3 regions of the Paenibacillus rhizoryzae genome follow, and region 3 is predicted to be linked to each of the others. Evidence: riboswitches for the same ligand, from Rfam matches in the RefSeq annotation. Region 3 holds a riboswitch; each other region holds the start of a gene.
The links. A riboswitch is a leader RNA that binds a small molecule or an ion and turns the genes downstream of it on or off. The one in region 3 is predicted to bind cyclic di-GMP.
Positions count from the first base shown of each region.

Region 1 (8,189 bases), 120 kb from region 3:
CTGCTTCAGGTTCGCATATGCCTCTTTGTACGGCTTTGCATCCAGCAGTGTCCATCCCGTCTTCTCGAGCCGGATATACGAGATGATATATTTCTCGCCGCCGATGCTCTGGTTGAAGAAACCAGACGGCTGCGCAGACTGTGCTTCCGAGCTGCCCGCCTTGTCTACGTAAGCTTGCCTGATCGTATTCGCGAATGTTGACGTTTGTACCGGATTCGCCGGATCCGTCTCAATCAGTCCATTGCCGCTGTCCAGGATGTAGAGCTCACTTCTCGCACCTGCTTCAATCCGGTTAATCGCACGAATATTATCGACAAGCCAGTCCAGCTTAATGTTAAGAATAATGGCGCCATCCATGCGGTTATCCCGATCCGTCGTCTCATACATGATATAGCTTAATACCGTATTCGCAGCACCGCCTGCGCCTTGGTCTGCGGCTTCCGCGCTGCGGCGCACGATTGCGCGAAGGACCGGAATGCTCGTGTAGCTTTGCAGCACCTTATCGAGCTCCGCGTCTTTATGATATAAATCGCCGTATGTCGAGTAATACAATTTCTTATGATTGTTATAAATGTAGATAGATTGGATAAACGGATTGTTCGCCACAATCGTCGCGTTTAGTTTATTGATGACATTCAAATGCTCGTACGTTTCCTCATCGTTCAAATACATGAGCGCCTTCACGTCATTGCTGCCATACGTGGAGAGCGTGATGTTGCGAATCATCGTATCGAGATAATCGATATTGTATTTCATCTGCGAGAGCACCTTCTGACTGTTCTCGTATTCGCTCTTGAACACCTTCTTCTCCACATTCACATAAACAAGCGTGGAGAACGATACGACGATTAGCAGAGTAATACTGGTAATCCATAAGAATATGCGCAGCAAATATTTCTTCTCTTGAAACAGACGAATGAGGCTCATAAGCAAGTACCACCCTTGTTATTCAATCTTTGCTTCCCAAACCGAGCTGCCGTAATGAATGTCCGCTTTGCAAATATGTCCGGCAACCGCGATCGGCTGCTTGCCTTCTGACGCATGCAATAATTGAAGGGCAGCACTTCGTCCCATATCATAGAAAGGCTGGTTTGCACCCGTAATATCCAATCGAAGCCTCCCATTCAACCCTTGCGCATCATAAGAAACAAGAGAAATGTCTTCCGGGACACGTTTGCTGAGACGCTTAAGTGCGACAAGTACAGCCTCGGCAATCTGATCATTCGCTGCAAAAACAGCCGTATATCGCATCGTACCCAGCACTTCCTCAAGCCGAGAAACAAAGAATTCGAACTCACTCTCGAAATTCTCAAACCGGGTCGGGATGCACAAGTCGTAGTCAGACCCGAACGGAATACCCGCCTCAATAAAGGCTTGTCTCATGCCAAGCAGCCGTTCATAGAACGTGCTGAGATCCGAATTGCGTACGAAAGCAATCCGCCGATGTCCCTTGGCAAGCAGCAATTTCGTGAGCGAATAGGCTCCCGAAGCATTGTCACTTGTCACAAAGGGAATATCGATATCCCAAACGCGCCTATCCAGGAATAAGACCGGGATGCCGCTTGCTGCCAACCTCTCATAGAGCTGCCGACTGCGAGGCCCATCCTGACCATCGTGGATCGGACTAAGAATGATTCCATCCACTTGTCTTGCAATCGCGCTCGTCACGAAAGCCTCCAGCTTATCGAGGCTTCGGTTATCGCTGCTGCTCATCAGTTGAAAGCCCTTCGGCTGCAGCACATCTTCGATCCCACGCAGGGCGGCTCCCCAGAGCGGATTATCGATGCCGATAACCGAAGCGGCGATTAGTCCGCTCCCGCCTCCGCTTATGTTCCCACCGCGGCTATTCCTCTGGGATACGGAACTCAGCCCGCCATCTGCGAGATAAGTACCCCGGCGGTTGTCCCGCGTGAGCAGACCTTCCCCGCACAGTTCCTTAATAGCCTTTTCTATCGTATTTACGCTGGATTGATAGGACTCCGCCAAAGTGCGGCTCGATGGCAGGCGCGAAGCGCCTTGCCACTCCCCTACATGTATGCGCTTTCGAATATCTTCCTTAATACGGTGATACGGGTACGTAGACAGCCTATTCACCTTCATCTCTACTAGATTAGCTTGACTATATGATATGTGTATCATCTGTGTCAATCGAGAGTGTATATTTAATCGGAACTATGCATATAGTCCTATCAATATATATCTTTAGTCCTTATTCCTAGCAGTGACAGTCGTCATTCACGTCTATAAATACCAACTCTATCCTTTTAAATAGGTTCCAGAGACCCATTCACGACACTGAGATATTATGGAAAATAGAAATAGAACTATATTCCTACATTTTTCGCCAAATTGAATCTATTCTCATAGGCAAACCCTTCGAAAGCAGGGGACGCAAAGTCATTGGATCTAAGTCTTTTCTCCTAATTAGAGATTAGATACGACTGCCAGACTGCCGAAGTTAATCTGCTGGCCTTGGTTCCTCCAAGCGTGAAGATGCGTATCGGTCTATTGCCGCCATCTTACACTCCGAGGGCCTGAGGCTTTTTTGCATACCCATATCGACGTAGAAAGGATGTGATCAGCTTGGCAACCCCATACGAGAAGTTCAGTTCGAAGCTTCTGACCTTTACCTTGATGTTTCTGATCCTTACCTCGCTCCCTATTTATGTAACCGTTCTCTCGCTTGAGCTGATTACCTTTCAGGTCTTTATTCGATTCGTCTCGTCCGTGATCCCGCTTGGCCTTGTGCTCTATTTCGTTTACCGACAAACCTATAAAACGCTTAAAGGGAAATTGATTATTTCAGCCTATTCCTTCCTGCTCTGCTTCATTGTCATGTGGTTTATACCGACGCCGAATTCCGGAAACGTAGTCTTCCTCTTCGCGCTACTCTCCCTCATCTATCTGGACCGCTACGTGACGCTGCTGGCAAGTGGATACGGCACCCTTGTACTCATCATCCATCAATTGTTCAATCCTTATCTGCTCGAAACGGATCTGCTCTACCGAATTGTACAGTTCACGTTGTTTACCATGTGTTGTATCACCTGTGTCAGCGTATGTATCATTGGAGGCAAAATCATTTCGAATGCGCAGCGCAGCGAGAAGAAAGCACTGGATAACGAGAACCGGTACCGGCAAATATTCGAGCTGTCTCCCGAAGCCAATATCGTGCAAATCGACAATAAGATTGTACATATGAATAGATCGGGAATGACGATGCTCGGCGCGAAGCACTTGGATGAATTAATCGGCGTTGATGTATTTGACCTTGCTTTGCCGGAGTATCACGAGCTGATCCGCGCGAAAGCGGCTGACCTCATCGCAGGCAAAACCACCTTGGATTACACCGAGCTCCGTATTTACAAGCTGAATGGTGACGTGATCGAGGTGGAAACAAATTCCATCTCAACTTTATTCAATAATCGCCCAGCCATCCTCTCGAACTTCCGTAATATATCGGAAACGAAGATCGCACGCGAAACCATTAACTATATGGCGTACCACGATCCATTAACCGACTTGCCGAATCGCTATCAATTCATTATGAAGATGGAAGCAGAGCTTCGGAATGCCGCTAACCAGCCAAGCAGCTTCGCGATCTTGTTCCTGGACATGGACCGGTTCAAATCCATTAACGATACATTCGGCCATCCCCTGGGAGATCGACTGCTCAAGAGCTTCGCCAATCGGCTTCGGACTACGCTACAAGAATCCGTGTTCGCGGCCAGATTGGCCGGCGACGAGTTCGTCATCCTGCTGCCGAATAGCGACGCTGGGGCAGTGGGAACGCTGGTTGAGCCACTGCTGGAGCGGCTCTCCGAACCTTTTATTCTCAAAGGGCAAGATATTATTGTTACGACGAGTATCGGGATTGCGATGTATCCGAAAGACGGGCAGGATGCCGATACGCTTCTGATTCACGCGGATGCGGCTATGTATGCGGCTAAGCGGCAGGGGAGAAATAACTACGCTTTCTATAGCAATGAGATGAACGAGGTCAATTTGCGGAAAATGATGCTGGAGCAGGACTTGCGCAAAGCACTGCAGCAAGACGAGCTGCATTTGGTCTATCAAGGCAAGAAAGATTTGCAGAGCAACCGTCTGAGCGGCTTCGAGGCTCTCCTGCGTTGGACGCATCCGAAGTTCGGCATCGTTTCGCCGGCTGAATTTATTCCGCTTGCTGAAGAAACGGGGCTTATTGTTCCGATTGGCGAATGGGTGATAAGGCAGGTCTGTGATCAAATCAATGCTTGGAAGAAAACGGGCTTGTCCCCGCTGCCGGTGTCCGTGAACCTATCGGTTCGTCAATTCAAGCAGGACAACCTCATTGAGATGCTGAAGACGATCCTGCTCTCCACGGGGGTCGAACCGCAGCTCATTGAACTTGAAATTACAGAAAGCGTTGCTTCTTCCAATTTCGAAGCCCCGCTTATTCGCAAACTGCACGAAATGAAGGCACTCGGCGTTCATATCTCTATTGATGACTTTGGAACCGGCTATTCATCACTCAGCTACCTGCGCCTATTTCCGGTGGACACGCTCAAGATGGACAAATGCTTTATTCGCAATATTGATCACAATCGAGATGATTTGGCCATCGTCACTGCGATCATCGGCATGGCTCACAGCCTTAAGCTTCAGGTGCTTGCTGAAGGCGTCGAGCACGAGACACAGCTTGCTCTCTTGAAGGAGCAAGGCTGCGACGGCGCGCAAGGCTATCTGATCGGCTACCCCATTCCCGCACACGAAGTGAAGCTGCTGCTGCTTCCGGCCCTTGTGCCAAGCAATTCGTAGGGGAGTACAAGCCCGTTCCTATGATGGCCCGAACTCCCTCCAAGCTGCTTGATCGTCATTAGGTCTGCTGCTCATAGGCAAGCTGATGGCCATCCTCGAAGCCTTTGGCAAAGCCGAGATTATAGCCTTGATTATAGGCATTGTCGAAAGCCCGGTTATAGCTGTGACTGTTTAACCCCCGCTTCCGTCCACGCTTCTGCTTTCGCATGGAAGATTTGCCGGTGCCTGATTTCGTACGCCTGCGCTTCGTCGTAGAGGTCGCCTGTTTCTTCTGACTGCCTGCTCCTTCTGGCTTACTTGAAGTCTTGTTCGGTGTGACTCGTGGTGAAAGTGGTAACCTACTGCTTTTCTTCCCGCTTATTCCCGCTGCAATCACTTTCCGGTTCCTCCTTTACCTTCCCGTATTGGACGCGAACCAACCTGGACGACTGCATTCAGCCACGGTTCGGCAGAGCGGCTGTCTCTGCATCGTCTTTGGCTTTCACTGCTCTCCATGGCGCTTACCATTGTCGTAAGCGTCAGCTGCATCGCCTCGAGGCGCTTCATGTTGCGCTGTATGGCTTCTGCCAGACCGGATGCACGCTCGGCCTCATCTGCGACGCTGTTCAGAATGCGAGCGACGGCCTGCTGGCTGCGGGAGAGCGACGCTAGCAGCTCAATTCGTACCTCCCGCTCCTTCAAGCTCCAACTCATTGCCGCCGATCTCCCATATCGAACGGTCCGCCCAGCATATTTTCCATGCCGTTCATCGGTCCCGCTCCCATCCCCATATCATCCACCTGGCGCAGTGCTGCCTTCAGCACGTTGGTCATCCCATGATTGAGCTTCGCAAGTCCGTCAATCACTTCGACAAGCTGGTCGTGGACCATCATCGAGGACTTCCATTGGTCTTGCTGCTCCGTAAATGCGTCCGGTGTAATATGATTGCACAGCCAAGCGCGAACCTTCTCCGCTTCGACAGCCTTTGCCTCCAGAATCATTGCCACATTCCACTGCAGCTTAGCGGAGGCATCCAGCATTCTGATATATGCGGTTTCTCGACTCATCACCAGCACGCTTCCTTTCCTCCGCTTATTCTTCGTCCTCGATGTCCATCTCTTTCATCACGACCGAAATCGTTAGGGCAAGCGACTCCTGCAGCTCTGCAATACTGTTTAAATAAGCGACTACACTCTTCGTCATCACTTGCGAATTATCCATCAGCTCGCCGACCCCGCCGAAGCTTGGGTGCGTATCCGGCAACGCATGCACAATCTGTGCCATCCGGACAGCGACATGACGCTTCGCCTCCAAGACGCGCGCCAGCTGCTCATGGGAATGTGACATATGCTCAATCATTTCCGTTACGATATGCTGCAAGGCGCAGTCCCTCCTTTACCTATCGCAATATCAGGAATCGGTCTCTTTGTTAACATATGCGCCGCCCTCTCCGCTTGGCACAGCCAAGACCGCAGAGAAGCTATAACTGATCGGCAACCTGGACCGGAGCGATAATCGGCAGCCCTTCCGGCAGCATGCCGAGCTGCTCCTCCGTCACCAATCCGACAGGCTTCCACTGCAGGCACCATGCCTCTGCTGCTTTCGCGCTGGCCACTCTGCGCCGAACGCCGTTCTCGATCACATAGAAGCTGCCATCCGCTCCGGCGGCAGTCACGCCTTGCATCGTTAGTGAGCCGTCGATGCTTCTCCCTTGCCAGCCTGCTTCCACAGCTTCGGCTGCTATGCTCTCCCCCATCGGCCAGCGGCGCAAATCCACTTGCGAGAGCCGAACAATAGGCAGGGCAACTTGGCCCACAATCGGGCGCCGCATTCCGCCTTCCACCCAGTAGAGCGCTCCGGATACGCCGCGGACGACGACATGCTGCGGGAAGAAGAGCGACTCCCCCTGCACCCGATCCACCGCTGTCCCCATCGCCAGAACTTGCCGGACAAGATCATGGGGGTTGCCCCATTTCTCAACGTACACCTGCAAATTATGATCGTTAACCTCAACAAGCTTCTCTCCAAGCGCCTTCATGCTTACGCTGCCGAAATGATGAATGAAGGAATCGCGCGCGATAGCCAGCCCATACCCCTGCAAGCGGACACGGATATTGTAATCGTCATCCTCATAATTGCCAATCCGGTAGCCTTCGTCCAGATAGCCCGTTCGATCCCACAGCTCGCGTCGAAACAGCAGGCAGAAGCCCGTTAATCGGTCGGTTCGCTGCCATTTGGCCGGGTTTGAAATATTATAAAGCCTTGCGAACGGAGCTATGCCCTTCACGCTCTTGTACGGTACTTCAATGCGCTGATCGCCGCTGATATAGTTCGTCACGGGGCCAACCATGCCGATGGTGGGATCACTGTTTAAGCAGGCCATCATATTGTCGAGCCAACGCTCTGTCACGATCGTATCGTTGTTCAGCAGCATCAAATAAGTGCCTTTGGCCATCATCATCCCGATATTGGTTGCTCCGGCGAAGCCGCGATTGGTCTCCAGCACCCGATACCGCACTCGGTTGCCGAGTCCGCGCAGATAAGCAGCCGTACCGTCGGTAGACGCATTGTCCACGATGATGATTTCATAGGGACTGCTCGTATGCTGCTCAATGCTGATAATGCATTTCTTCAGGAAATCCACCTTGTTGTAGCTTGGAATTATGATGCTTGTGCCTTCAAAATAAGTACCGAAGCCAAAATACCCCGTGCGGACGCCTTCTTGGTAGCCGGCTGCCATTCCGATTGGAAACCGGCCGGATTTCTTCGTCTTGCGGGCCGCAGGGGTACTCGTAGCCGCCGATTTCTTCCGCTTGCGATGCGCATGCGCTTGCCTTCTCATCCGCTCTGCCCTCTCCTATCCTTAATGCGTAAGCGCGATCTGACCCTTCACAATGGCATCTGCCATATGGCCAAAATCAAGCGCCGTCTTGCCCCGCTCGTGCGCGATCCGCGTGCAAATCATAACAGCCGCAATTCCCGCGGAAACGAGCGCCAAATCAAATTCAATATGCCGCATCTCATAGATGACCCGTTCCACGTCACGCACTCCCCGTACCGGGCTGATAAGCCCCGACACGATGAATCCTCGTTCCGTAAGCATATGTGCCAGCGCCGGAGCCGCATTGCCGATGACAAGCAGCTGCTTGCCGGCGAGCAGGCTGCCGAGCAATCCGGCTTGAGATAGCCCGTAGTTGACCGTCGAGTTGGTCATCCGGAGCGTCGCGGGTTCAAGCTGATGCGCGCGAAACACAGGATGGAGCAGCGGGTGAAAATGCTTCCTGCGCGCCAGCGGCACACCGACAATATGCGCATGGCGTATAGCGTGCACGAGCTGGTCCCTCGCCAGCAGATCGGGTGGATTTACGCCGGCATACGGGAGAAAGGTACCCTCTCGCTGGATCGTACCCGTG
Region 1 is NZ_JCAALT010000004.1:400,896-409,084, forward strand. Features, by position in the region: gene AC6ESO_RS14325 (helix-turn-helix domain-containing protein) at 1-927, opposite strand, end outside; gene AC6ESO_RS14330 (GntR family transcriptional regulator) at 946-2,094, opposite strand; cyclic di-GMP riboswitch class I at 2,357-2,457, shown strand; gene AC6ESO_RS14335 (putative bifunctional diguanylate cyclase/phosphodiesterase) at 2,584-4,797, shown strand; gene AC6ESO_RS14340 (hypothetical protein) at 4,856-5,173, opposite strand; gene AC6ESO_RS14345 (hypothetical protein) at 5,170-5,490, opposite strand; gene AC6ESO_RS14350 (alpha-helical endospore appendage domain-containing protein) at 5,487-5,843, opposite strand; gene AC6ESO_RS14355 (nucleoside-diphosphate sugar epimerase) at 5,869-6,156, opposite strand; gene AC6ESO_RS14360 (glycosyltransferase family 2 protein) at 6,257-7,618, opposite strand; gene AC6ESO_RS14365 (GT-D fold domain-containing protein) at 7,640-8,189, opposite strand, start outside.
Region 1: another riboswitch for cyclic di-GMP. It lies ahead of AC6ESO_RS14335 (putative bifunctional diguanylate cyclase/phosphodiesterase); the one in region 3 lies ahead of AC6ESO_RS14845 (methyl-accepting chemotaxis protein).

Region 2 (8,189 bases), on a different contig from region 3:
CATGCCATCCGCGAGCTGCGCCATCGTGACGACCGCGTCCGTCTGCTTGTCGCGGTCGTAACGATCATAGTGCAAGGCGAGGCGCCAATACGCCGCCGCGCCGTGCACATCGCTCTGCTCGGCCGCCAGCTCGCCGAGCGCCCACAAGAGCGGCACGGACTGCGGCTCGTAGCGCAGTCCGGCCGCCAGCAGCACCGCCCGTTCCCGCGGCGGTGCCAGTGCCGCAAGCTCGAGTCGAATCCGCGTCCAATACGGATTCAACTCGAGCGCCGCGCGAAGCGCGGCTGTTTGCGCAGCAGCACTGCGGGCGGCTGATACAGCCGCCTCGCGGTACTGCACGGCACGGTCGAACCGCACGCTGAGCACGGCGGCGGCGGTTAGACTTACAGCGGCCGCGGCGAGCAGCGCGGTCCGCAGCGGTCGTTTCAGCGGCGCCATATCTAAGGCGCGCTTCGCTTCCGCCGGGCTCTCGCTTTCTCCGGAGTAGTAGACCACCCAGCTAAGCAGCAAGAGCCAATAAAACCCGAAGGACATATCAAAATCCACCGCAGCATGCAGCAGCAGTACACTAATAGGCAGAAGTCCGATCGGATGCGATCGCCACACTCGCCGCAGCAGGAAAAACAGAACCAAGGCAAAAACCAACAGCCCGACAATACCCAGATCAAGCGCGATTTCAATGTAACCGCTATGGACTTCATTCCCAACATACGGGGCCGTCTGCACTTGAGTAAACAACATCCGCCAGGTGTCGCCGCCACGGCCGAAGAACAACGCTTCCTTCATGAGCAGCCACGCATCCTGATAAAATAACCCGCGCGCACCGGCCGTCTGAAACCCGCCGCTTAATCGGCCTTGAATCACTGATGGAAGCAGCATGACCATGCCAAAAACACCTGCAAGCCAGCATCCCCACGCAATTCGGCTGAGCAGCTGCTCCCGTCCCCTTGCCAATACCCACCTCAAACCAATGAATCCCGCAAGCGCAGCCGCACCGATGAGAAGCAGGAACACGGTCTCTTGCACTGTCGCCCCGTGCTGCACAAGCTGAACTTCCTCTCCCGAAGCATCACTTGAGGCACCGCTACGCAAACCTGCATGAACGACGGCTCGATAGGCAGCCCCTCCGCTAATCAATGCCCAGCCGCTATAGATAAGCCAAGTGATGCGCTCTTTACTCCTCAGCAGCAGGAGGCCGCACAACCATGCAAAAATGGTCGCGAACCAGCCTCCTCTTGATTCTGTCAGCAGCAATACTAAGACAGCAGGCACTACTCCCGCCGCAGCACCGATATACGATAATACAACAACCCTTGCCCGAATTAGCAAGAGTAAGTAAAACAATAGATAGGCACCTGCTACGGCACCCAGAAAATTCGGATATTGCATGAATCCGGACAAACGCGCTCCGACAGCGGATAACCTCACATCGCCGGTGGTCATGATGATTTCGGGAAAAGCGATCCATCCCATCCATCCCGCAATCGCGCCTGCTAATACGAAAGCGCCAGAGCCTTGAATCGCCGCAGATAGCCACATCCGGCGCTGCAGCAGCACCGCCATATCGGAGCTGGAACAAAACCAGCTATATAATGTGATTGCATAAGCAGCATACGCCATCCATCGCAAAGCCTCATCGAAGCTGCCTAACATGGAGGCTGGTCGATGAAGCAGCGCCACAGCATATAGCAGTGCAATCGCCAGCAGGCTATAGAACGCAGTGGGAACGCTCTTCACGCGCCGAGCATCCTCATTCCGAGAATGAACAATTAGAGCCGTTCCTACAACGAACACGCATACGACTATAAGGATCGATTCCCACCGATAAAAGATCGTATCAAAGAACATCCCATAATGATAAGCCGAGCCACCCAGCACGATAGCCACGGCCAGCGCGGCTAATCCCGTCAGCCCACTTCGCATAACCACTTCCCCTTTTACTCGAACCCCAACGCATGAATTTCGTTATTTTTCCAATTGTACCATAATTGATAGGCTGACTATAAAAAAGAAGACGCTGCCGGACCACGATCATCCGTTCAAACGCCTTCTTATATTTGCAACGCGGAAATCGCGTTTATCTGCCCTTCTTAGCTGTTGCTTTCTCTTGTTTAAGCTTGAAATAGGCTTCAATCTGCATGCGCAGTAAATAGGCTCGAAGCGCCCGCTGCTGCTGCTCGTCCAAATCGAGAAAGCGGGCTCCATAAAACTTCCACTCACTTCCATCTTCCTTGCGGATAATTTCAACTTTACAATCCAGCTTGAAGCCAAGCGATAAGCTCGCCATGAGGGTATCGCCTTTTACTAGTGTCGGAGGGCTCATTAGAGAGAACCCCACGCCGGTATCGCTTATATTGCGCAGCTCTATATCGAAGCTGTCTGTAGCTTCAATCGTCATTTTATCGCCTTTGGAGCCTTCGACCTCTTGCGAATATGTACGCGATATCGTTCCTCTCGCCTCAATATCCATACGCGGCGATTCCCGTTTCTCTTCAAGTCCCGTCAGCGAGCGAGCCGGGAAAATAACCGCGATGGAACCATCCGCCTTCGCTATAATCGTCGATTGCAGACGGTGAATGCCGACAGGCGAATAGACGGTTAAACTCACCGGTTCACCGAGCTCGAAGTTTTTGAATTCCGTCAATTCGATCTCCATCATTTCGCCTTCTGCATGGGCAAGCACGCCAGTGGCAACATAGCCGTCTTTCTCAACCATCGTACGGCTGTGCAGCAGTGCTTTCATGGCAAAAGTAGGTCTGCCTGATCCGATTCGTTCATTCATGCCTGACATTTACTTTCCTCCTTCACATATGAAGAAACGCTCCCGCAACCACGGTACGGCGCTAAAAAACAGAAAAAGCGCTTCCTCATGCAATACCGGAGCCGCTTCCTTAACCACGAGATAACTCGGGGGTTCATTTCGGCAGTCAGGCTGTCATTCGTTCGCTACTATAATGATGAGCGGACATTTAGACCCTTTAACTTTGCGTCCTTACCTTTCGATAAGTTTGCCAGTATCAATGATATGCAGTTGTCAGCAGAATGCTAACCTATCTACAGTTCTTTCACGATCATTAATTTATGTTGGTCTTTGAGGTCGATCTGATAGGCTGCAGCAGGCGCTGTTCCGTCAGGCTCTCGGATGATCCGAACCGTTGGACGATGAACCGCGAGCGGGTCGTTCATAGCAACGACGGCAACTTGCCCTGAGCTGAGCAGTACCGTTGTCGCGACCGGATAAATGGAAATATGCTTACAGAAAATCTTGATTAAATCCAGATCAAAATAGGTGTTTCCTGCGGCAAACAAAAATTCAATCGCTTCCGATGGCGTATACCGTTTCCGATGCGGCCTGGGAGAGGTCAGCGCATCATAGACATCCGCGATCGCTACGATCTGAGCGTATTCATGAATGGCCTCCCGCTTAAGCTTACGCGGATAACCCGAACCATCATAGCGCTCGTGATGCTGCAGCGCGCAATGTGCCGAAAGCAAACTAATATCATGCTGCGCCCGAATGATGTTGAAGCCATCCTCGGTATGTTTCTCCATGAGCATCCGCTCGCTTGGCGTTAATGCCGTCGTCTTGGTCAAAATCTCTTTGGGCAGCCGTGTCATTCCGATATCGAATAACATCGCACCCATGCCAAGCTCTTCGAGCTGCGTACGATTATACCCTCTGGCTAATCCCATGATGCCTGCCAGAATCGTGACATTCAGGGAATGGTGGAACAAGTAACTGTCTGCCACGTGAATGTTAGTTAAGCTAACCATCACATCTTCACGCCTGATGAGATCCTGCATAATATCGCCGAATACTTTACGGAAGGTGCGGCCAAGCTCGGGAGCTATCGTTCGCCCTTTCGTAACCTGTTGGTCCATGAGCGTATTCATCGTCTTGTAAATCGTATCCGATGCTGCTTTGTGCGTGCTGTCCTGAATAGCCGTAGTCGGCTCTAAACCCTCTGTCAGGGGATCATCAATGAAAAGCATGTCAATGCCTAAACCAGCCAATCTGTCGATAAATCGTTGATTTAACTCCACACCGGCGCCAAGCAATATGTTCCCATTCTCCTGCAAAATAGGGCGAGCTAACTTTTCTCCCGGCTGAACGGAGTTGATGTGAACTTTTCTCATCGGTGTTTATTCCCGCCTTTACCGCTTGCTCCCGGATTATGCCTGTAAAGCTGTCGGTTCGGTCAACTGCGTCTTACGGACATATTTCTCTGCGTACATCCGCTTGTCCGCAGACTGCAGCAACTGGCCAAGCTCCACACCGTTCTCCGGAAACGAAGCATGTCCAACCGAAACTGACAATCGTAATCCGGTTCGCAATGAAATGCTAAAAAGCTGATCGTGAATGAGCTTTACGAAACGCTCTATACCTTTGTCATCTGCATAGGGACAAATAATGATGAACTCATCGCCGCCCCAGCGGCCGATAATTTCACCGTAAACTGCGCATTCCGTAAGTGTTCTGGCAATCAGCGCAAGTGCGGTATCCCCTTGGCTGTGGCCCATACGGTCATTCACTTCTTTGAAGTCATTGACATCCAGCAACATGACCGTCATTTTCTTCCGATTACGCTTTGCTTTAATCGCCAGCTTCTTGAAATTCGTCTCGATGAACCGGCGATTATACAGTCCTGTTAAGCTGTCTAATATGGAAGACTCCTTCAATCGATCATACTTGAGTCCTAAGAGATAGCCAATAGGCAGGGCAGTCGCTGCGAATGCAGCGGTACCGATTAGAATAGCGAGCGGCGTAGGTGTCTTACTTGCAAGTAGGCATAAACCCGCTGTAGCCAGTGTTGCTCCACATGATGCCACACACGCTGTAAGACGTCCGTTACGCGACATTCGCAGTCCTCCTTATAAATTCACTACCCGATTGCGACCATTGTCTTTAGCTCTGTACAATGCGGAATCCACCTTCGAGAACAAGTCTCTAATGTAACCTTTGACGTCTTCAATCTGAAGCTCGGACTGCTCTTCTACCACAAGCATTCCCATGCTGATTGTTACGGATACCGGAGAACGTCCCCGGCCGATTGCTATCTCGTTGTTCTGAACGACCTCTCGAATGCGCTGGGCGAGCATGTCCGCCTGCTCTCTATTTGTATGAGGCAAATAGACTGTAAACTCTTCACCGCCGTAGCGAGCCAATATATCGGTTCTTCGAAGTGCCCCGCGAACGGCATCGGCCGTTCTCCGAATGACTTCGTCACCGATCACATGGCCGTATGTATCGTTTACGAGCTTGAACAAATCGATATCAAACAACAAGAGAGCGAATGGAATCTTGTAGCGGATATTCGTCAGCACCTCGTGCTCCAGCTGCTGCATCAGAAATCTGCGGTTGAAACAGCCTGTCAGGCTGTCTGTAATCGCCATCTGCTCCAGTTTGCGATTCGCTTGAAAGAGCTCGTCCTGCATAAAGATAAGGGCGCGATTGCGCTCTTGCATCGAGGCATACTGCTCCTGCGACTTGAAGATCAGTGACTTCAGCTCGGAAATTTCTTGAAACGTGATGACTTTCCCGATCCGGCCTTCATTCACAATAATCGGTCCGACATGCAATGAGAAGTACTGCTTGCGCGAGTTGCCCTGCTCAATCATGATTTCGGTCTGGATTCGCTGAGAAGGGTCCATCCTGTACGTGTACAGGAACTCGTCTTCATTCACTTTGTCGATATTGCACCAAGAAAGGAGTTCCTCCATATTGAGCGTTTCGCCGATGGCAATTTGAAGACGCGGGTTGACAATCCGGTTCATCTCGATGACATTGTCATGCTCATCCAGCACGATTATGCCTACGGACAACGTATCCATTACATCCTGCTGCGCAATCTTAACCAAGTCGAGCGAACGATGCTTCTTCAAGGAGAATACAAAATACAGATCAGACAGCACGATGCCAAGCGACGTAAGGCCGGGAATAACCGGCAGCCAAGGATCAAGAATGACGTTTACCACTAAATCCATTAATGGAAACGCCATCATAATAAATATGCCTGTGAGCGCGTTGGCGATCCGTACCCGATCCTGTGACAGCTTACGTGAATGATAGGCCTTCAGCAAGATGCGTACCGTATAGACGTAATACGAAACTAACAAGCCTACCATCGCCCAGAAGATAGGACCATAGACCCTCTCGTCGTAAGTATTATCCACCGTAGTCGCGAAGGCATTCCACGGATTCCATAAGACGCCGATCGAGATGAGCACCGATGGCATCATCATGTAAACGAGCGTGGTGCGACTCGGCCTGTAGCTGGCGTTCACCAGAAATTTCGTAAACAGGAGCCACCCAAAGCCAAGCATCGATAAACCAACAAAGGAAATATTTATGTATATAATCTGGAGGTGTGGTTGATCCGTTGTGTGGACGCCGACTTGACCGAGTGGCCAAATCATCATGAAGAAGTGAAATAACAGATAGACCTTATGCTGTGTTGTGATTACATTAAATGCAAATACATAGATGAAAATGGTGAATAAAAAAAGAAATAGGCTCAAGTCCAGCCCTGTCATTAGTCCCATTCGCTTCACCCAAATCACAATCAAATTGTTAAACGTATAAACAGAACTGGGACAATCTACTTACAAGTAACTATATTCTATCATACTGTTTAATTATTCGACAATAAACTTGTTATCTTTATTGACATGGGCAAAAATATTATTTGGTTGCCTGCTTTAACCGCTCCCCGAGTGCCTGCTCCAAGTAAGGTTTCACCTGCAGCATGTCGCGGAAGACGACATACTCCTGCCATTTGCGCGCTGAATCAGCCCCTCCTCCTGCTGTGCGGACTGCTCGGATCAACATGTTCTTGGGCGTATGCTCCGGATCGATAAACTCCAGAAGCTGCGTGCGATAGCCCAGCACTTCCAAGAGCTGCGTTCGGATGGCATCCGTAGCAAGGGCAGAGAACCGCTCCTTAAGAAGCCCGTGCGAGAGAAGAGGCGCCATCGCTTCGTTCTGAATTTGCCGAAACAGCTCGTGCTGGCAGCAAGGTACGGACAGAATGACTGAAGCTCCCCATTCGATCGCTTTAACCAGAGCTGCATCCGTTGCCGTATCGCAAGCATGCAAGGTAACGACCATGTCCACTTTGGATTGATCCTTATACTGCGCAATATCTCCGACTTGGAATTTCAATTTATCGTAACCGAGCTTCTGTGCAAGCTCGGAACAGAATGCAATAACATCGGCCTTTAGATCCAATCCGACAACCGAGATGCTTCGCTGCTGCTTCACGGCAAGCAAATGATAGAGGGCAAACGTCAAATAGGACTTGCCGCAGCCGAAGTCCACAATTGTAATTTCGCGATCAGCCGGCAGATGCGGAAGCACATCTGTAACCATCTCCAAGAATCGGTTGATCTGACGAAACTTATCCTGTTTCTTCGCAATCACTTGGCCGTCTTTGGTCATAATGCCAAGCTCCACCATGAACGGCGCTGCCTCGCCTTCTTGTACGACACGCTGCTTCTGCCTATTATGGGCCAGAGATTCGGACTCTGCTTTAGCCGTAGCAGGCTTCGTCAAGATCGCTGCTTTGCCCTTCTTCGAGAACAGCACCTGTACATCCGCATCGTTTGTTTTGAACAATGCCTGCCGGTAATGCTGCTCCAGCCAAGCTGCGATCCGATCTGCGGCATCCGCTTGCGGCACATTCTCATGTGTGACTTTATTGTCGATATAATATTGAAATTGATAATGCAGCGTTCCCTTAAGCTCAATCGGACGAATGACTGTTTTCGCAGGCACTTGGCCGTCCTTGCGGCGCAGCTGGCTAAAGATCGCCTGCCGCAGCCGTCCACTGCCTACCCACTGCTCGATATCCGATTGCCATTGTTCCTTGCTTTCCATCTGTTCCTATTCAGCTCCTAAGCTTGCGTCAATTGTTGCTTCACACGTTCCAAACCTTCTTTAACCTCATCGCGCGGTAAGCCGCCTTGCAGGAGCGACTCATCCGGCAGCAGCAGGAGTCTGCGATAGAACTCAACCGCTTCCTCCGCCTCTATTGCACCATCCTCTGAAAGCTCATGCAGGACGTTCTCAGCCTCATCATATCGCCCGCCGCTTTCGTGCCACTCCCACATTAGCAGCTTCGTCTCTCTTGGTAGCTCATAGATGCCGAGCTTCGTTTCAAGCTCTGCCGCTTCTTCCGAAGGCGTTCGCA
Region 2 is NZ_JCAALT010000002.1:342,811-350,999, forward strand. Features, by position in the region: gene AC6ESO_RS06865 (O-antigen ligase family protein) at 1-1,923, opposite strand, end outside; gene AC6ESO_RS06870 (PilZ domain-containing protein) at 2,078-2,791, opposite strand; cyclic di-GMP riboswitch class I at 2,920-3,023, opposite strand; gene AC6ESO_RS06875 (HD-GYP domain-containing protein) at 3,055-4,137, opposite strand; gene AC6ESO_RS06880 (GGDEF domain-containing protein) at 4,174-4,860, opposite strand; gene AC6ESO_RS06885 (histidine kinase N-terminal 7TM domain-containing diguanylate cyclase) at 4,873-6,543, opposite strand; gene AC6ESO_RS06890 (class I SAM-dependent methyltransferase) at 6,683-7,876, opposite strand; gene AC6ESO_RS06895 (DUF6483 family protein) at 7,894-8,189, opposite strand, start outside.
Region 2: another riboswitch for cyclic di-GMP. It lies ahead of AC6ESO_RS06870 (PilZ domain-containing protein); the one in region 3 lies ahead of AC6ESO_RS14845 (methyl-accepting chemotaxis protein).

Region 3 (8,189 bases):
CGTATGCGATGACGAAGGCGATGTCGACGACTGGCGGCGTAATTATTTCCGCTGCGGTCATAATGGGCGGTACATTCGCCGCACTTATGATGTCCGGCGTGAATACACTCCTGCAAATCGGTGCAGGCATCGTAATTGGTCTGATCCTGTATGCGACTGTCTTTATGGGTCTTGTCATTCCCGCCCTTGCCAATCTGTTCGGTGAAGCGAATTGGTGGCCGTTCCGGCAGCGAACAGCTCCTCAAACCGAAGCGGCGAAGAACCAAGATGAAGGAAACAGCCCACGATACAAAGAGCAGACATCTGAATAACCCTTTACTAAAAAAAGCTGTATCCGCTCCTTCCGGAGGTCGCGGATACAGCTTTTATGGTTTATATCGATGATTCTGCTACAGCACGTTTGGCCGCTTCATACGTATACGTAAACAACTCCATAAGCTCCATATGCTGCACATACTCGATCGCGCCTCTGGCTTCTTCGGAAATCGTCCCGCTCTCTTGAAGAGCAATCATGCTGGTGAGTGCCGGAGCCTGCCAGCGCACTTGGCGTTTCATCGTTTGCAGTGCGTCACGAATGGCACCTTCCTGCAAATCGCCTAGTATGACGCTGTTCTGCAGCCAATCCGCTACCCGTGTTTGCAAGCTCTCCATCGCCGGATGGGCGCCTGCATTGCTGAACCAGTAGTTCGCGTTGGAGAAATCACCCTCCATCCGGTGCATAATGCCATGCCAATAGCAGCCTGTCGGGTCATCCTCAATCTCTTGGGACTGTTCATGTGACGCGTCCAAGCTTTCGTTAAGCAAATGCAATCCGGCCTTGAGCGCGATGAGCGCGGGCAGCGCGGACTTGGGCGTTCCGGCGGAAATTAGAGGTAAAGCGGCTATTTCCTGATCGAGTGCAGCATCCCATACCCCTTTCGGAGACAGGGCTTGCATGGTTTGACGCGATTCCAATTGTTCGATGATTAGCGCTAATGATTTCTTCAAGCCGCATCCACTCCTTCAACAGTTCGTAACGCCAATCACTTCCATGAGTGGACTCTATTGTAATGGATGCCCTCCAAAAATTCAATGAGAATATGCCTATTTATCCATACGGCCCGCGCGGATGAAATCCGAGCAGACGAGTGAGCCGTGGATTATCTTTCGCCGCTTCAATCACATGCTGCGGCATCGTATAGGTAATGAACGGATAGAACCGCTGCGATACCCAGCGGCGGCCATAGGTCACCTGCTGAACCATCCGAATTTGGCTGCTTTCGTTGCGTGCGCCGCGATGCCAGGTCTGACCGTTGAAGATCAGCATATCGCCTTTCTTGGCGACAATCGAGACCGGTCCTTGACCGTTATAGATTGGCGTTTCTTTCGGTGAGGCAGGATGCCTGCCGCTCCGGTGACTCCCCGGGACAAGCTGCGTCGGCCCCATGTCTTCTGTCACATCGGTTAGATAGTACATCGCAGTAAACATAAAGCATGGCATCTGAATGCGCCGGTCCAGCTGGGCCTCCTCCGGAATAGGGAAGAATAGATCCTCGTCCACATGCCAGAAATCTATGCCGGTACCGGGTGTCGTGTATAGTCCGTTGTTGGAGAACATATGACAGTTTTTGCCGAGCACCGCTTCAGCAAATGCCACTGTCCGCTCCTCATCGATCAGCTGCAGAAACAGATTATTTCGCTCAAACATTTTCGTGCGCAAGTTGGCGCCGTAGCCGTCAGGCTCCGTCGTCTTAAATTCATGCTCGAACGCTTCCCGATACGTATCCACTCGCTCCTCGTCCAGCATATTTCTTATTACAGTGAACCCATTACGATAAAACTCCTCCAAATGAACTTGCAAATCAAATGCCACTTGCTTGTGTGAAGCCGTATCCATACCTTTCCCTCCCCAGGTTCTTGTTCCTCATTCTCCAATTAAGACGGTTCTGCTATAGTAAACTTATTACACGATCGACTCTGCTCGATTGGGTAATTTAACGAGAAGGTTGGACTTTCTGACCACTTGGAGGGGCAGCGTATGGATCATTATGTGAACCAGCAGTTTATGGATAACCCTTCATTTCCGTTTCGGGCATTTCGCGCACCGGTCACCGTGGATTACGAGCTGCATACCCATGATTTTGTCGAAATTATCTATGTGACGGAAGGCCAGGGCATTCATTTATTTCAAGATCAGCAGTTTCTCATTCGCGAAGGAGATATCTTCATCATCCATCGCCATGTCCCTCATGGCTACAAACGGTTGCCGGGCACGCCCCTTACCGTAAACAATATTATTTTCGACCCTTATTATTTCGAGCAAGAGCTCTCGCATATGGCCGGCGTCACGGCATTTATCGATTTCTTCTACGTCGAGCCCTTTCTTAGGGAGAAAACACGCGATCAATCCGTGATGAATATCGGCAGGCTGGACCGAATGGAGGCGCTCGCCATCCTCGATCGGCTTGTTTATGAAGATACGCATCGTGAAGCCAACTATGAGCTAATGGTAAGAGCGCATATTATGCAGCTGTTTATCTATTTAAGCCGCTGCTATGAGCGCTCGCTGAAGAAACCGATGACTGCGGCAAATGATGAAGGCGCGCTCATCCGGAATGTTTGCGATTTTACGAGGCGGCATTATGCGCAGCCGCTAAGTTTGCAGCAGCTCAGCTCCCTCTGCAACCTCAGCCAAACGACGTTCACCACCAAATTCAAGCAGCATATCGGCATGACCTTTATTGAGTTCCGCAACCATATTCGCCTGCAAGAAGCGAAGAAGCTGCTCGAGACGACTTCAGGCAAAGTCATGTCCATTGCCCTTGAAGTAGGCTTCGAGGATTTAAGCTTCTTCAATCGGATGTTCAAACGGCAATTCGGCGTGACACCGAGCGAATACCGGACCGAGCATTGGCGGCAATCCTCGTAAAAACAAACAAGCTCCCGAGCCTCTAAAGGCCCGGGAGCTTGTCTATTCTTGTAGAACTTATTTGCTGTGCAGTACTTCAGGCGTAGTCAATTTATCGTAGAAATCAACCGACTTGTCCTTGTCATCGGAATTGCGAAGTGCCATTGCGGAACGAGGGTGCTCGTCCAACATACCTGTAATCATATAAGGAATAATATAGCCCCACTCTTCTTTTTCACGCAGCGTAATCATGTGCTTCTCGATCATATCCAGCACCGGACGCACATTGTACTTCGTGTTCTTCAGATGTGCGACAAGCAGTTCCGTTGGGCAGTTGCCTGCGGCGCGGCCCATTCCGTATACGGAAGCATCCAGGAACTCGACGCCTTTCTCAACGGAAACCAGCGTATTGGCGAAAGCAAGCTGCATATTGTTGTGCGTGTGTACGCCCAAACGTTTACTTGGCAGGTACTTCTGGAACTTGCTGACCAAGTAGTTGAAATCATTCGGATCCAAGCTGCCGTAAGAGTCAACCACGTATACGACGTCTACTACGCTAGCTTCGATCAATTCAAAAGCTTCAAGCAGTTGGTTCTCCATAACATTGGAGAGTGCCATAATGTTCAGTGTTGTTTCGTAGCCGCGGGAGTTGAATACGTTAACCAGCTCCAGCGCCTTCGGTACGTCCTGAATGTAGCAGGCTACGCGGATCAAATCGAGCATGCTCTCTTCGCGTGGAAGAATATCGTTCTCATCTACCCGTCCGATATCGACAAGTGCAGAGAGCTTCGTATTCAGCTTCTGCGGGATGACTTTACGAAGGAAGTCGTCGTCCAGGAAGCGCCATGGACCAGCATCTTCAGCGCCTTTCAGCAGCTTTGGCGAGTTTTTGTACCCGATTTCCATATACTCGACGCCAGCTTCATTCAGCGAGTTGTACAGATGCTGAACGAACTCAACGCTGAAATCCCAGTTATTGACGAGTCCGCCGTCGCGGATCGTGCAGTCGACGATTTTACAATGACTTTTTTTCGAAGCATTCATAGCATTGTGTCTCCTTTTTAGCCAGATCTTGTCTTTTCTACTCATAATACTTGATATTGGCTATGAACGCAAAGTCATTTTTGTCAGAATTGCACTACTCTTCGGATTATATGGCGCGGAAAGATTTCCTCGTGCTGACCATGATTTGATCCAGTTTATCGCTTAATTTCTCCAGCATTGCCGCAAGCTCCGACGATCTGGAAATAAGCTGATGCTGCTCATTGGAGCTGCCTGTGACCGTCTTCACACTGCCCGTTAATTCGGCGGACATGCGGGAGATTTCCTCGATATTGATGTTAAATTGCTGCGTGCTTGCCGACATCTGCTGGGAGGCCCCGGAAATATAATGAATTTGCTCTGCGACCGTTTTAATCGATCGCATAATGCGTTCGAAGGCAGCTCCCGCATCACATACCGCCTGATTGCTTGACGAAACCTCCGTAATCACTTGATCCATGGATAGAATCGACGCGCGGTTATTGGCTTGAATATCTTGGACGAGTTCCGCAATCCGCATGGCCGATGCCGTCGTTTGCTCAGACAGCTTGCGTACCTCATTCGATACGACAGTAAACCCGCGGCCATGCTCGCCCGCCCGCGCCGCTTCGATTGCCGCATTCAGCGCCAGCAGGCTGGTTTGGGAAGCGATGTCTGTAATCAAGCTTGTAATATCATCTATTTCTTGCGAACGCTGACCGAGCAGCTTTACTTTGGTTGCGGACTCTTGAACGGTATTGCTCATCGCTGTCATCTGCCTGACGGCCTTCTGAATGGCTTCATTCCCATTATCAGCCTCTGTCGCCACCTCATTCGAGAAATTAGAAACCGTAGCCGACGTTTCGGCAATGGTATGAATGTCGCGGAGCATCTCTCCGATCACCTTCTTGCCTGTTCGCGCGCCATTCTCCTGCAAATTCGCCGTAGCATCCACCAGCTGCATCGTTTGCACGATATCGCCTGCCAATAGATTGAGCGTGGCCGCGTTGCAGCTAAGCTCCTTAGAGTTCATGAGTACCTGGTCCGAGGTTTCTGTTACGTTCTCGATAATTTGTTTGACGGCTGCTTGAATTTTCTGTTGTTGAGCCGATTCCAGTGCGTGGATGAACGCTCTGCGAGTCACGATTTGATAGGTAACAGCGCCGATAAACAAGATAACAAACACGATGTGAATGGAGACCATTGCCAGCGAGTAATCACTGGTTCCGTAGACGAGTTCAGAGAAAAGCAGGAAGCCGAGTACGTGCTGAAGTGCGAAGATGACGGTGCTAACGAGAAGCATTGCGATGAGGTCGTAGTACAAAATAATGGCGAGTACCATAAAGATGGAGAAGTGGTATTCCACCATGCCGTTTCCGCCTGCGATGATGGAAATGCTGCTGAAAGTGAGCGACAGCGTCATGAGAAGCGGTACGGTCTGCTGCTCCTTTTGTAAACGCATGCATAATCCGGCAAGCAGTAAGCAAATAATCGGTAAAGCGAAGAAGGTTTGATTAAGGAAGGAATGAAGCATAGAGCCGTTCATATCCGGGTGGTGATGATCATGCTGCATGGCCAAACCGAGCCAATCGAATGCGTGTACTAGAAACGATAAAAGCACAATAATTGTAGAAATGAAAAGCATGACACGGTTTTTCTCCCTAAGCATACAAAGAGCCTACCTCCCAATATTTTATACATATAAAAAGAGTCCACCCGTGTAAGGATGGACTCCTTTTCACTCGGTAACCTGTCCACCATGGCATCTGTATCGATACTTTAGGCCTAGGCTTTGCGTCCCAACATTTCCATTGGTTTGCCTTTGTCATATGAATAAGTAGTTGGATCTTTATAGTGATTATTAGGTTAACATGGTTAATTATAGGAGAGAAAATCCCTATTTGTACATAGCGTAATTTGTAAAGTTTTGTCGAATTTGTCAGATCATCTCTTCTGCTCTCACTACTTCGTCGAACTTGGCAGCTGTAATTAGCCCGCTTCGGATCGCAGCCTCGCGCAGCGTCAGGCCTTCCTTATGAGCAGCCTTCGCAATGGCCGCCGCATTCTCATAACCGATATGAGGATTAAGCGCCGTAACGAGCATCAGCGACTCGTTGAGATGCCGGGCAATGGCTTCCCGATTCGGCTCAATGCCAACCGCGCAATGCTCATCGAAGGAGCGGATCGCATCGCTGAGAATTCGGGTCGACTGCAGGAAGTTGTGAATGATGACAGGCTTGAACACATTCAGCTCGAAGTTTCCTTGGCTGGCCGCGAAGCCGATCGCCGCGTCATTGCCCATGATCTGACAGACGACCATGGTCAGCGCTTCACATTGCGTCGGATTGACCTTCCCCGGCATGATGGAGCTGCCCGGCTCATTCTCCGGGATCCGAATCTCGCCAATTCCGCAGCGCGGGCCGCTCGCGAGCCAGCGAACGTCGTTGGCGATCTTCATTAAATCCGCGGCGAGCGCTTTAATTGCGCCATGCACGAAGACGATCTCGTCATGGCTCGTCAGTGCGTGAAATTTGTTCGGCGCACTTATGAAGTGCTTGTCTGTGAGTCGGCTGATCTCCGCCGATACCTTCTCGCTAAAGCCCGGCGGGGCGTTCAGTCCCGTACCCACGGCTGTACCGCCGATCGCAAGCTCACGCAGTTCTTCGCGGCTTGCTCTAATGTTCCGTTCCCCTTTCTCCAGCATCCGGACCCAGCCGCTGATCTCCTGGCCAAGCGTGAGCGGTGTGGCATCCTGCAGATGGGTACGACCGATTTTGATCACATCCATGAAGCTTGCGCTCTTCTGTTCTAGGGTGGATTTGAGCTGCGCGATGGCCGGCAAGAGAAGGTCCTCTACGGCAATTAGCGCGGCGATATGCATTGCGGTGGGAAAAGTGTCGTTAGAGCTCTGCGAGCGGTTGACGTCGTCGTTGGGATGAACAGCCGCCGCATGACCTTTCTCCTCCAGCAGCTGCGCCGAGCGCCTTGCGATCACTTCATTGACGTTCATATTGGACTGCGTGCCGCTCCCCGTCTGCCATACGGCAAGCGGAAACTCCTCCTGCCACATGCCTTCAATAACCTCATCCGCTGCAACCGCGATAGCTTCCGCTTTAAGCACATCCATCTTCCCCATGCTTCCATTCACCGTTGCTGCTGCTTTCTTCAGATAAGCAAATGCGGTAATTAACTCGCGCGGCATCTTCTCCGTACCGATTCTGAAATTATGCAGACTTCGCTCCGTTTGCGCTCCCCACAGCCGGTGCGCCTCCACCTGTATCTCCCCCATGGAATCCTTCTCAATGCGAAAATCGCTCATCGCGACTACCTCCTTATACGAATGGTTTCATTGTATTGGCTTACTTTCTATATACCCAAAGTGAAATGGTGTTTCTTCTATTTCTATGAAAGAAGCGATGCATCTACGAGCATGCATCGCTTCTTTCCCATGATTTCCTATTTGCCATCCTGTAATACAGCATCTCCGGCTAAAACTGACTCCGCAGCTCCGGCGGCAGCTCCCGGCTCTTGCGCGTGTTCGAATCCATCGTCACACAAGTCACGACCGCGTCCCCGCACAGCTCGCCCTTCACGTTTACGATCTCTTGTTTGAGTACATAGCTGCTTCGCCCAGCCCGCTCCGGCATTGTCGTAACGGTCAGCCGATCCCCTTGCCTGCACTCCTTTCGGTAGTTGATATTGATGTTGACCGTAACGGTTTGAACGCCCATAGCGAGTAACACATCATAGTGCAAGCCTGCCTGCTCATACCATGCTTCACGCCCCCATTCGAGGTATTCCAAGTACTTGGCATTGTTCACATGCCCGTTCACATCGATTTCCGTTGAACGGACGATAAGCTCCAGCTTCGCTTGCATCGATCCTCACACTCCACCTTTATCGCGGCCGGCTTTTTACAGTATCAGCCCTAGTTGCCTTCATGTTAGCTGTCGATTGTATGTATGTCAAAGTATTAGAGCTTGGCGTTCCGACGTAACTAACAACTTAATGGCAACCTTCTATGCCGATCCCCCGCCGAACCGCTCCACAAAAATGAGTGCCCTCGTGTGATGAATGCTGAGAGTTCGAAAATCAATCTCTCAGCTCCGAAAACACGCCGATTTGCTGCTGAAAGTTCAAAAATCGAGGCTCTCGGCTCTCAAACCAACTAGAATCCCCACGCGATAGGTGCTGAGAGTACGAAAAACGAACTCTCAGCTCCGAAAACTCGCCGATATGCTGCTGAAAGTTCAAAAATCGAGCTCTCAGCTCTCTAACTAAC
Region 3 is NZ_JCAALT010000004.1:524,855-533,043, forward strand. Features, by position in the region: gene AC6ESO_RS14820 (MMPL family transporter) at 1-311, shown strand, start outside; gene AC6ESO_RS14825 (hypothetical protein) at 373-987, opposite strand; gene AC6ESO_RS14830 (phytanoyl-CoA dioxygenase family protein) at 1,088-1,876, opposite strand; gene AC6ESO_RS14835 (helix-turn-helix domain-containing protein) at 2,018-2,908, shown strand; gene AC6ESO_RS14840 (aldolase catalytic domain-containing protein) at 2,966-3,931, opposite strand; gene AC6ESO_RS14845 (methyl-accepting chemotaxis protein) at 4,038-5,576, opposite strand; cyclic di-GMP riboswitch class I at 5,649-5,738, opposite strand; gene fumC (class II fumarate hydratase) at 5,847-7,226, opposite strand; gene AC6ESO_RS14855 (acyl-CoA thioesterase) at 7,396-7,785, opposite strand.